3 regions of the Kitasatospora sp. NPDC056327 genome follow, and region 2 is predicted to be linked to each of the others. Evidence: riboswitches for the same ligand, from Rfam matches in the RefSeq annotation. Region 2 holds a riboswitch; each other region holds the start of a gene.
The links. A riboswitch is a leader RNA that binds a small molecule or an ion and turns the genes downstream of it on or off. The one in region 2 is predicted to bind thiamine pyrophosphate.

Region 1: another riboswitch for thiamine pyrophosphate. It lies ahead of ACFCX4_RS23715 (purine-cytosine permease family protein); the one in region 2 lies ahead of thiO (glycine oxidase ThiO).
Region 3: another riboswitch for thiamine pyrophosphate. It lies ahead of thiC (phosphomethylpyrimidine synthase ThiC); the one in region 2 lies ahead of thiO (glycine oxidase ThiO).

The regions. Positions count from the first base shown of each region.
Region 1 is NZ_JBHJRC010000178.1:5,185-9,064, reverse strand. It holds gene ACFCX4_RS23720 (glycerophosphodiester phosphodiesterase family protein) at 1-77, opposite strand, end outside; gene ACFCX4_RS23715 (purine-cytosine permease family protein) at 216-1,679, opposite strand; TPP riboswitch at 1,672-1,820, opposite strand; gene ACFCX4_RS23710 (S1C family serine protease) at 2,072-3,844, shown strand.
Region 2 is NZ_JBHJRC010000014.1:9,445-13,324, forward strand. It holds gene ACFCX4_RS03845 (Rv2175c family DNA-binding protein) at 1-46, opposite strand, end outside; gene ACFCX4_RS03850 (NAD(P)/FAD-dependent oxidoreductase) at 160-1,389, opposite strand; TPP riboswitch at 1,571-1,683, shown strand; gene thiO (glycine oxidase ThiO) at 1,677-2,840, shown strand; gene thiS (sulfur carrier protein ThiS) at 2,837-3,058, shown strand; gene ACFCX4_RS03865 (thiazole synthase) at 3,062-3,877, shown strand.
Region 3 is NZ_JBHJRC010000031.1:24,839-28,718, forward strand. It holds gene thiC (phosphomethylpyrimidine synthase ThiC) at 1-1,409, opposite strand, end outside; TPP riboswitch at 1,405-1,539, opposite strand; gene ACFCX4_RS07550 (hypothetical protein) at 1,705-1,911, shown strand; gene ACFCX4_RS07555 (SPFH domain-containing protein) at 2,094-3,599, shown strand; gene ACFCX4_RS07560 (3-oxoacyl-ACP synthase III family protein) at 3,680-3,880, shown strand, end outside.

The DNA.
Region 1 (3,880 bases), on a different contig from region 2:
GAGGAACCGCGGTGGGCGATCACCTGGACGGGCGGCGCGGTGCGGGCCGTCGCGGGCGAGACATCTGGGCTGGTCACACCCCCCACGATAGGCGGCGCAGATGACACGGAGGCGAAGACGGTCCCAACCCGGGGGGCCGTCTTCGCCTCCGTGCCCGGCGTCCGCCGGGGCTCCGTCCACCGCCCGCCCGATGCCCGGCGGGCGCCTGCGCGGCGTCAGCGCGCCGCGTTCTCCCGGCCCCGGGTGAACGGGGTGAGCGCCCAGGTGGCCAGCGCCGGAACCAGGAAGCCGAACAGCGAGGCCGAGGTCCACTCCTGCGGGGTGAAGTGCAGCGCCTCCTGCGCGGAGGTCCACAGGTCCGTCCACCAGCCGGCCACCGCGGTCGGCGCGATCAGCTGGTAGGCGGCGAAGCCCAGCGCCCACGGCAGCAGCATCAGCCACCGGGACGGCGCGTCGGCCGAGAGGTTCCAGCCGCGCCGCCCCGCGCCGAGGAAGTAGTCGACCGCGAGCACCGCGAACATCGGCACGAAGACCGAGCCGATCAGCCCGAGGAAGGCGTAGTAGGAGTCGGTGAACTCGGTGATCTGCAGTGCCAGCACGGTGATCAGCACGCCGGTGCCGCCGGTCAGCACCCGGCGGTCGACCTTCGGCAGCAGGTTGTGGACCGACATCGCGGTCGAGTACACGTTCGCGAAGGACTGGTCGGTCTCGCGCAGCACCAGCACCAGCAGGAACAGCCAGCCGGCCCACACGCCCAGGAAGGAGTCGAAGATCCGGCCCGGGTCCCCGTCCGCCTGCAGCAGCGCCAGCAGACCGAGCACGTAGCACCAGACCTGCGCCACCGTGTAGCCGGTGAAGCTGCCCCAGAACGCCGAGCCCGGGGTGCGCGAGTGCCGGGTGTAGTCGGCGGCGAGCGGCACGAAGGAGATCGACACCGCGATCATCGCGTCGGTCGCCTTCAGGAAGCCGTGCCAGTTGCCCGCCCCCGGGTCCGGCACGCCGTGCCGGCCGAGCTGGACGGTGAGGTACACCATCGCCACCGCCACCGCGATCGCGACGAAGCGGCGAAGCACCGCGATCGCGCCGAGCGGCCAGATGGTCAGCGCGGTGGTCACCGCGCCGGCCAGCACGACGAAGACCCAGCGGTAGCCCTCGGTGCCGACGACGGTCTGCGCGCCGAGCGCGATCGTCAGCAGCTCGTAGACGCCCCAACCGATGCACTGGACGATGTTGAGCACCGTCGGCACGTAGGACAGCCGGGTGCCGAACAGCCCGCGCAGGTTCGCCATGGCGGGCGCGCCGGTCCGGGCGCCGATCAGCGCGGCCACGCCGAGCATCGCGGTGCCGACCACGGTGCCGGCCACGATCGCGGTGACGGCGGCGGCCAGCGACAGCTCGCTGCCCTTGGCGCCGAGCACGGTCGCGGCGGTGGTGAAGCCGATCAGCGAGACGCCGAGGTTCATCCAGAGCGCGAAGTGGTCGCGGAAGCGGAGGGTGCGGGGCGGCTCGGTGTCGAGCACCAGCGGCGCCTCGACCCGGGCCGCGGGCTCCAGGACGGCGGTCGCCGTCCCGGCGGGGCCCCCGGGGGAACCGGGGACGGTGCCCGGCGCGTCCTGCGCGGGGGGGACGTTCCGGGACGCGGGCGCGCCCGAGGACGAGGATGGCGGAACAGGCGGCATGGCCGATATCTCCCTACGCCGGCATTACCCGGACAGGTTCCGGCGGTCTGCGCCCCCTCGACGGCCGTCCACGGGGTCCGTGGCGTACGGTCGACCGGCGCACTCTCAGCCTGGTGGGTCCAAGCTCCCGCGTGTCAGTTCGGAGCGACAGGCTAGCCGTCGCGGGGGAGAACTCCAAGGTCGGCCGGGTCGGCGGGCGGCCGTCCGGTGCCGCCGGGCCCGTCCGGCGGGCGGTCCGGCCGGCGGCTGACCTGCTGGCGACCGGCCGCCGACCGGCGGCTGTCTGGCCGGGCTAAGGATTCTTATGAGTTCTTCAGAAGGGTCCTTACGGCAATCGAATCGGGTGTGCGAAAAACTATGGTTGTTGGTCCTGTCAGCTATGGAGGTCGTCCGTGAGCACCGAGCGCGAGGTTGGGTCCACCGGGTCGCAGGGGGAGCAGCCCTCCGGCGGCCAGGGGGTGGTGGGTTCCGCTTCCGACGGTCCGGCGCAGCAGTCTGCGGCCGGTCCCGTCGCGGCCCCCTCCCCCGCACCGACGCCCGCAGCAGGCCAGTCGTCCCAGCCGGCCCCGGCCGCCGAGGGGGGTTCCGGCGGTTTCACGCCCACCCTGGCCTTCGGCAAGGTCGGCACCCCCGAGCCGGTGGCCCCGTCCGCCCCGCCGGCGCCCGTCGCCCCGGCCCCGGCCGCCGAGCACGGGTACCTGGACGCCCCGCCGCCGGTCCTGCCGCCGGCCCCGGCCGCGCCGGCCGTGCCCGCCGACCCGTACGGCGGCAACCCGTACGCCACCCCGGCCCCCGGCACGCCGGTGCCCCCGGCGCTCGCCGCGCACGACCCGTTCGCCGCGCCGGGCGGCGCGCCGCAGGGCGCGTACCCGACCGGCCAGCACCCGACCGGCCAGCACCACCCGTTCGGCGCCGGGCAGCCGCTCGGCGGCTGGGGCTCGCACGACATCACCCCGGGCGCGCCCGGCGGCCCCGGTGGCCCCGGGGGCCCGCTCGGCTACCCGGGCGAGTACCCCGGCGCGCCCGTCCCCGGCGGCCCGCGCAAGAAGCGCGGCGGCCTGATCGCCCTGGTCGCGGCCGTCGCCCTGGTGGCCGGCGTGGCCGGCGGCGCGGTCGGCGTGGCCGTCGCGGACCGCGACGGCACCACCCTCGGCTCCAGGGCCGACCGCAGCTCCACCACCGTCCAGGCCAACAACTCCCAGAAGAACGAGCCCGCCCCGGGCTCGGTGGCCGGCATCGCGCAGAAGGCGCTGCCCAGCGTCGTCACCATCAAGGCCCAGGGCAACGGCGAGTCCGGCACCGGTACCGGCTTCGTCTTCGACACCGAGGGTCACATCCTCACCAACAACCACGTGGTCGCGCCCGCCTCCAGCGGCGGCAAGCTGACCGTCAAGTTCGCCGACGGCAGCGCCTACGGCGCCTCCGTGCTCGGCCGCGCCGAGGGCTACGACGTCGCCGTCATCAAGCTCGACAGCCCGCCCAAGGGCAAGCTGACGCCGCTCCCGCTGGCCGACTCCGACAAGGTCAACGTCGGCGACTCCACCATCGCCATCGGCGCGCCGTACGGCCTGGAGTCCACCGTCACCACCGGCATCATCAGCGCCAAGGACCGCCCGGTCGCCTCCGGCGACGAGACCGGCGCGCAGTCCTCCTACATGAACGCGCTGCAGACCGACGCCTCGATCAACCCCGGCAACTCCGGCGGCCCGCTGCTCGACTCCGGCGGCGGGGTGATCGGCATCAACTCGGCGATCCAGTCCAACGCCTCCAGCAACGGCCGGGCCGGCTCCATCGGCCTCGGCTTCGCGATCCCGATCAACCAGGCCAAGTGGGTCGCCGACACCCTGATCAAGACCGGCAAGCCGGTCTACGCCAAGCTCGACGTGCTGCGCAACGACGACTACAAGGGCGACGGCGCGCAGATCCAGACCCGCGACATCCAGGGCCAGCCGGCCGTCACCCCCGGCGGCGCCGCCGACAAGGCCGGCCTCAAGCCCGGCGACGTCATCACCAAGCTCGGCGGCTCCCCGATCGAGAACGGCCCCGCCCTGGTCAGCAAGATCTGGACGCACAAGCCGGGCGAGACCGTCGACGTCGAGTACACCCGCAACGGCCAGACCTTCAACACCAAGGTCACCCTCAGCGAGCGCGTCGGCGACAACTGACCCCCGCCCACCCCCCGAAACCCGGTGCACCGAACC
Region 2 (3,880 bases):
GCCACGCGGGGACCAGGGCTTCAATCTTGGCTTCGTTCTCACTCACGGCACCAGACTGCCACCTCGGCGCCCCACCGCGCACACCCCCGGCACCGCGTCCGGGGCCCGCCGGGGCACCGGGGGCCCCGGGAACGCCGCGGCGGCCTCCGGCGGCGCCCGTCAGCCGGCCGCGAGCGCCGACTTCAGCGGGACCTCCGGGTCGGCGGCGCGGACCGGGTCCAGGACGGCGCCGCGCTCGATCAGCCGCCGCCCCTGGGTGAGGTCGCGCGGCCGGTCCACCGCGAGCAGTGCGCGCAGGGCGCCGTCGCGCAGCCAGAGCACCGTCCAGCCGGCGCCGTCCGGCGAACCGCGCCACAGCAGCCCGTCCTCCCCCGTGTGCCGTCCGGCGTACTGCACCATGCGTCCGAACTGCTCGGACCAGAAGTACTGCACCGGGTCGTACGGCGGGGCGTCCGTGCCGAGCAGGGTGGCCGCGGCCGCCCCGCCGGACTGCAGCGCGTGGTCCCAGTGCTGGACGGTGAGCCGCACGCCGGAGCGCGCCGAGGGGTAGCCGACGCAGTCGCCGGCCGCGAGGACGCCGGGCACCGTGGTGCGCAGCCGCTCGTCCACCAGGACGGCGCCGGCCGCGTCCAGGGCGACCCCGGTGCCGGCCAGCCAGCCGGTCGCCGGGCGGGCCCCGATGCCGACCACGACCTCGTCGGCGGGCAGGTGCGAGCCGTCCGCGAGCAGCACCGCGCCCGCCTCGACGGCGGCGACGCCGGTGCCGCAGCGCAGGTCGACCCCGGCGGCGGCGTACCAGGCGGCCATCGCCCGGCCGACCTCGGTGGGCAGCGCGCCGGGCACGGGCGCCGGACCGGCCTCCACGACGGTCACCTCGCAGCCGGCCGCCCGGGCGGCGGTGGCCACCTCGGCGCCGATCCAGCCCGCGCCGACCAGGACCAGCCGCAGGCCGGGGCGGAGCAGGGCGCGCAGGGCGAGCGCGTCGTCCAGGGTGTGCAGCAGGTGGGCGCGCTCGGCGCCGGGCAGGGCCCGCGGTTCGGCGCCGGTGGCGATCACCAGGGCGTCGTAGGGCTCGTCCCCGGCGTCGGTGTGCAGGGTGCCCGCGCCGCCCGGGCCGCCGGGGGTGAGGCCGGTGGCGCGGCGGCCGGTGAGCAGTTCGACTCCGAGCCCCCCGAGGTCGAGGTCGAGGGCGGTGCTGTCGGTCCTGCCGAGCAGCACGTCCTTGGAGAGCGGCGGCCGGTCGTACGGCGGGTACGGCTCCGCGCCGACCAGCGTGATCCGCCCCTGCCAGCCGTCGCGCCGCAGCACCGCGGCGCACTGCGCCCCGGCCAGCCCGGCCCCGACCACGACCACCCGATCCGTTCGTCCCGTCCCGCTCAGCTCAGCCACGCCCGTCACTGTACTGAGCCCGGGTCCCGGGTCCCGGGTCCGAGCTCCCCGGTCCGGGGTCGTAGGCCCGGGGTCGCAGGTCCGGGGTCGCAGGTCCGGGGTCGCAGGTCCGGGGACCCGGGGACCGGCGGGAGTGGGCCACGGGCACCTTCAGGGGCCGCGGCACCCGGAGTTAAGGTGGGGGCACCATCACGGGAGCCCGGCGTACCGGGCTGAGAGGCGGGCTGTCACGGCCTGCGACCGTCCGAACCTGATCCGGGTCATACCGGCGAAGGGAGAGAGCGACCTTGACACGCTTGGCACCGGGCGACCACGCCGATGTGCTGGTCGTCGGCGGTGGGATCATCGGACTCGTCGTCGCCTGGCGGACGGCCCAGCGGGGACTGCGGGTCACCCTGGCCGACCCGGACCCCGGCGGCGGCGCGGCCCGGGTGGCGGCGGGCATGCTCGCCCCGGTCACCGAACTCCAGTACGGCGAGGAGCCCCTGCTCCGCCTCGGGATGGCCTCCAACGAGCGGTACGCGGCCTTCGCCGCCGAGCTCACCGGCGCGAGCGGCGGCCAGGACACCGGCTACCGGCAGTGCGGCACCCTCGCCGTCGCCCTCGACTCCGACGACCGCGAGGAACTGCGCGAACTCCACGCCTTCCACCGCCGGCTCGGCCTCGACTCCCAGTGGCTGACCGGCCGCGAGGCCCGCCGGCTGGAGCCGATGCTCGCCCCGGGCGTGCGCGGCGGCCTGCACGTCACCGACGACCACCAGGTGGACGGCCGCCGGCTGGCCACCGCCCTGGTCCGCGCCTGCGAGCGGGCCGGCGTGGTGCTGCTGCGCACCGCGGCCGCCGCCCTGCTGACCGGGGACGACCGCGCGACCGGCGCCCGGCTCGCCGACGGCACCGGGGTCACCGCCGACCGGGTCGTGCTGGCGGCCGGCTCGCGCAGCCACCTGCTGCCCGGCCTGCCCCCGGGCGTGCTGCCCGCGATCCGCCCGGTCAAGGGCCAGGTCCTGCGGCTGCGGGTGCCCGAGGCGTACCGGCCGTTCCTCTCCCGCAACGTGCGCGCCGTCGTGCGCGGCGCCCACCTCTACCTGGTGCCGCGCGAGAACGGCGAGGTGGTGATCGGCGCGACCACCGAGGAGCAGGGCCACGACACCACGGTCACCGCCGGCGGCGTCTACGAGCTGCTGCGCGACGCGCACGAGCTGGTCCCCGGCATCACCGAGCTGCCGCTGGTGGAGACCGGCGCCGGCCTGCGCCCCGGTTCGCCGGACAACGCGCCGCTGCTCGGCCCGACCGCGCTGCCCGGTCTGGTCGCCGCCACCGGCCACTACCGCAACGGCGTCCTGCTGACGCCCGTCACCGGCGACCTGCTGGCCGAGTACCTGGTCACCGGCACCCTGCCGGAACTCGCCCGCCCGTTCTCCCCCACCCGATTCACGAAGGTCCCGGCATGAGCCCCCGCACCAGCGACATCCCCCTGAGCGTCAACGGCGAGCCCCGCGAGGTGCCCGCCTCGACCACCCTCGCCGAGGTGGTCGCCACCCTCAGCCAGGCGCACTCCGGCGTCGCCGCCGCCCTGAACGAGGCCGTGGTGCCCCGCACCGAGTGGCCGCGCACCCCGCTGGCCGCGGGCGACCGGATCGAGATCCTCACCGCCGTCCAGGGGGGCTGACCGATGACCGGCACCCACCCCGACGACAAGGACGTCCTCACCATCGCCGGGACGGCCTTCTCCTCCCGGCTGATCATGGGCACCGGCGGCGCCCCCAGCCTGGAGGTCCTGGAGCAGGCGCTCCGGGTCTCCGGCACCGAGCTGACCACCGTGGCGATGCGCCGGGTCAACGCCGCCACCCAGGGTTCGGTGCTCGACGTCCTGACCCGCAACGGCATCCGGGTACTGCCCAACACGGCCGGCTGCTTCACCGCCGGGGAGGCCGTGCTCACCGCCCGGCTGGCCCGCGAGGCGCTCGGCACCGACTGGGTGAAGCTGGAGGTGATCGCCGACGAGCGGACCCTCCTGCCGGACCCGATCGAGCTGCTGGACGCCGCCGAGACCCTGGTCGACGACGGCTTCACGGTGCTGCCCTACACCAACGACGACCCGGTGCTGGCCCGCAAGCTGGAGGACGTCGGCTGCGCGGCGATCATGCCGCTGGGCTCGCCGATCGGCTCCGGGCTGGGCATCCGCAACCCGCACAACTTCCAGCTGATCGTGGAGGGCGCCGGAGTCCCGGTGGTCCTGGACGCCGGCGCCGGCACCGCCTCGGACGTCGCGCTGGCGATGGAGCTGGGCTGCGCCGCGGTGATGCTGGCCTCCGCGGTCACCCGGGCCCAGGACCCGGTACTGATGGCCGAGGCCATGCGGCACGCGGCCGAGGCCGGCCGGCTGGCCCACCGGGCGGGCCGGATCCCGCGCCGCTTCCACGCCGAGGCCTCGTCCGCGATGGCCGGCCGCGCCGAGCTCGACACCCGGGAGCACCCCGCCTTCTGAGCC
Region 3 (3,880 bases), on a different contig from region 2:
TAGCAGAGCATCGCGGTGCCCCACCAGGCGATCATCGCGGCGCCGATGCCCGAGGTGATGTGGTCGTAGCCGGGCGCGACGTCGGTGGTGAGCGGGCCGAGGGTGTAGAACGGGGCCTCGTCGCAGATCTCCTTCTGGAGATCCATGTTCTCCTTGATCTTGTGCATCGGGACGTGGCCCGGGCCCTCGATCATCACCTGGACGTCCCTGGCGCGGGCGATCCGGCCCAGCTCGCCCAGGGTCTGCAGCTCCGCGAACTGGGCCTCGTCGTTGGCGTCGGCGATCGAGCCGGGGCGCAGGCCGTCACCGAGGGAGAAGGTGACGTCGTAGCTCGCGAGGATGTCGCAGAGCTCCTCGAAGTTGGTGTGGAGGAAGTTCTCCCGGTGGTGCGCCAGGCACCAGGCGGCCATGATCGAGCCGCCGCGCGAGACGATCCCGGTCTTGCGGCGGGCGGTCAGCGGCACGTAGCGCAGCAGCACCCCGGCGTGCACCGTCATGTAGTCGACGCCCTGCTCGCACTGCTCGACGACCGTGTCGCGGTAGACGTCCCAGCTCAGCTCCTCGGCCTTGCCGTCGACCTTCTCCAGCGCCTGGTAGAGCGGCACGGTGCCGATCGGCACGGGGGAGTTGCGCAGGATCCACTCGCGGGTGGTGTGGATGTTGCGGCCGGTGGAGAGGTCCATGACGGTGTCGGCGCCCCAGCGGGTGGCCCAGGTCATCTTCTCCACCTCCTCCTCGATCGAGGAGGTGACCGCGGAGTTGCCGATGTTGGCGTTGATCTTCACCAGGAAGTTGGTGCCGATGACCGCCGGCTCGACCTCGGGGTGGTTCACGTTGACCGGGATGACCGCGCGGCCGCGGGCCACCTCGTCGCGGACGTACTCGGGTGACAGGCCCTCGCGCAGGGCGACGAACTCCATCTCGGGCGTCACGGTGCCGCGCTTGGCGTGGGCGAGCTGGGTGACGGCGACGCCGTCCCGGCCGCGCAGCGGGCGGCGCGGGCGGCCGGGGAAGACCGCGTCGAGGTTGCGCAGGTCCCCGCCGCGCGGGGCGGTGTGCTTGATGCCGTCGTCCTCGGGGCGGGCCTCGCGGCCGTCGTACTCCTCGACGTCGCCGCGCTGCCGGATCCACGCGTCGCGCAGCGCGGGCAGGCCGCGCCGCACGTCGGGTTCGTAGGCCGGGTCGGTGTACGGGCCGGAGGTGTCGTACAGCGGGACGCGCCCGCCGTTGGTGAGCACGACCTCGCGGTACGGCACGCGCAGGTCGGGGCGGGAGCCCTCGCGGTAGGCCTTGCGCCAGGCCGGGGTGGGGTAGCCGGTGCCGGCGCTGGTGACGGCGCCGCCGGCGGGGGAAGGCCGCTCGGCGGACTGCGGCCGGACAGACTGCGGCTGTGCATCGAAGGTGGTCATCGGACCTCAAACTCCCTACGCCGGCATTACCCGGTCAGGTTCCTGCGGTCGACGCAGCCGCCGGTCCGTCCGTCGACGTCCCGTTCAGCGCCCTCTCAGCCCGGTGCTCCGAGCTCCCGCGTCCGCAGGCGGTGTTGCCCGCGCATGACGTCCAACACCGTAGCGAGCCGATCGCCCGAGGTCCAGAGGGGGTCGGGGAGGGGGAACGTCGAGGTCCGGACGGTGAACGGCGGGCGCGGAGCCGTCCGTACGGGCAGACTGGCCACGGTAGCGGACGAGGCGAGGGAGGGCCGGCGTGGTCGGGAGCACGGGGCGGGTGACCGGGGCGGTCGGCGCGGGACTGGTCGGCGAGGTGATGGTGCACGTGCCGGAGCGTCAGGGGACCGAGGCCTTCCTCGCGTACCTGGCGGTCCCCGGCGACCGGCTGACGGTGGGAACGCCGGTGGTGGTGATCGAGTACCAGCCGCCGAGGACGGTGTACGTGGCTCCGATCGGTCCCTGAGACGGCCGCGAGGGTGTCGCGGACGGGCCGCCGGCCTGCGGCCCGGTCCGTCCGTGACACCCCGATGACGGTCCGGTGACGACCTTGTGACGGTCCGTCATGTCCTTTCCCTTTCCTGCGGCCGTGCCCCGGCGGACAATCCCAGACGGCGCATCTCCTGCGCCTGAAGGGGGAGTTGAACCATGGCACTTGTCATCGCCCTGACCGTCGTCGGGGCACTGATCCTGGGAATCACGCTCTTCAAGCTCATGTGGCGGGTGGCCGAGCCGAACGAGGCACTGATCATCTCCGGTTCCCGCCACCGCACCGAGGGGGTCGGCGACGGGCTGGGGTTCCGGATCGTCACCGGCCGGGGCACCCTCGTCACCCCCGGCCTGCAGGGGGTCCGGCGGCTCTCGCTGGACCTCAACGAGGCCGAACTGAACGTCGAGTGCGTCACCACGCAGGGCATCCCGGTCCGGGTGAAGGGCGTGGTGATCTTCAAGGTCGGCGACGACGACGTCTCGATCGCCAACGCCGCCCGCCGCTTCCTGGACCAGCAGAAGCTGATCAGCCAGCGCGTCCACAACGTCTTCGCCGGCCACCTGCGCTCGATCGTCGGCGGCCTCACCGTCGAGGACATGATCCGCGACCGCGAACGGCTCACCGGCGAGACCCGGGCCGCCTCCGGGCTGGAGATGGAGAAGCTCGGGCTGATCATCGACACCCTGCAGATCCAGGAGATCATCGACCCGACCGGCTACATCAAGAACCTGGCCATCCCGCACGCCGCCGCCGTCCAGCGGGACGCCCGGATCGCCCAGGCCGCGGCGGACCGGCTGGCCACCGAGGCCGAGCAGGAGGCCGCCGCCCGCAAGGCCGAGGCCACCCGCGACAGCGAGATCCAGCAGTCCTCGTACCAGGCCGAGATGGACACCGCCACCGCCCGCGCCCGGCAGGCCGGTCCGCTGGCCGACGCCGCCGCCCGGCAGCAGGTCGTCGTCCAGGAGACCAGGGTCGCCGAGCTGGAGGCCCAGCGCACCGAGCAGCAGCTCCAGATCGAGGTGCGCAAGCCCGCGGACGCCCGCGCCTACGACACCCGCACGACCGCCGAGGCGTCCCGGGACGCGCGGATCTCCGCCGCGCAGGCGAAGGCCCGGGAGACCGAGCTGGCGGCGGCGGCCGAGGCCAGCCGGGTGCGGATCGCGGCCGAGGCGGACGCCGAGGCGACCAGGGTGCGCGGCCTCGCCGAGGCGGAGGCGACCACGGCCACCGGGCAGGCCGAGGCGTCCGCGGCCGAGGCGCTCGGCCTGGCCGAGGCGACGTCGGCGCGGGCGATCGGGCTGGCCCGCGCCGAGGGCATCAAGGCGCGCGCCGCCGCCCTGGCGGAGAACCAGGACGCGGTGGTGGCCCAGGAGCTGGCGGAGCAGTGGCCGCAGATCGTCAAGGCCGCCGCGGAGTCCTTCGGCAACGTCGAGCACATGGTGCTGCTCAACGGTGCCGACGGGATGGGCGAGCTGTTCGCCAAGGCGCTCGCGATGGGCGGCACCGGGCTCGGGCTGGCCCGGCAGCTGCTGTCCACGGTCGGCCCGGAGGGTGCCGCCGGCACCGGTGGGCCGGCCCCGGCGGCGACCGCCGCGGTCTCCGTCCCGGTGCCGGTCGACGCGGTGCCCGTCGCCTTCCGCGACCGGGACGCCGAGGAGGACTGACCGTTCTGGGTAGCCCGGGCGCGCCCGCCTGAGTACGGGTACTCAGGCGGGCGCGCCCGGATCCGCCCGACGATGGGACCATGCATCCAGCAGCCACCGCGCGGATCGGCATCACCGCCGTCGGAGCCCGGCTCCCCGCCCGCCGCCTGACCTCCCAGCAGCTCCAGGACGAGATCACCGCCGGCGGCCGACTGCGCCTGCCGGAGCGGACCTTCGAGAAGGCCACCGGCATCGTCACCCGGCACTTCGCGGCCGACGGCGAGTACGCCTCCACCCTGGCC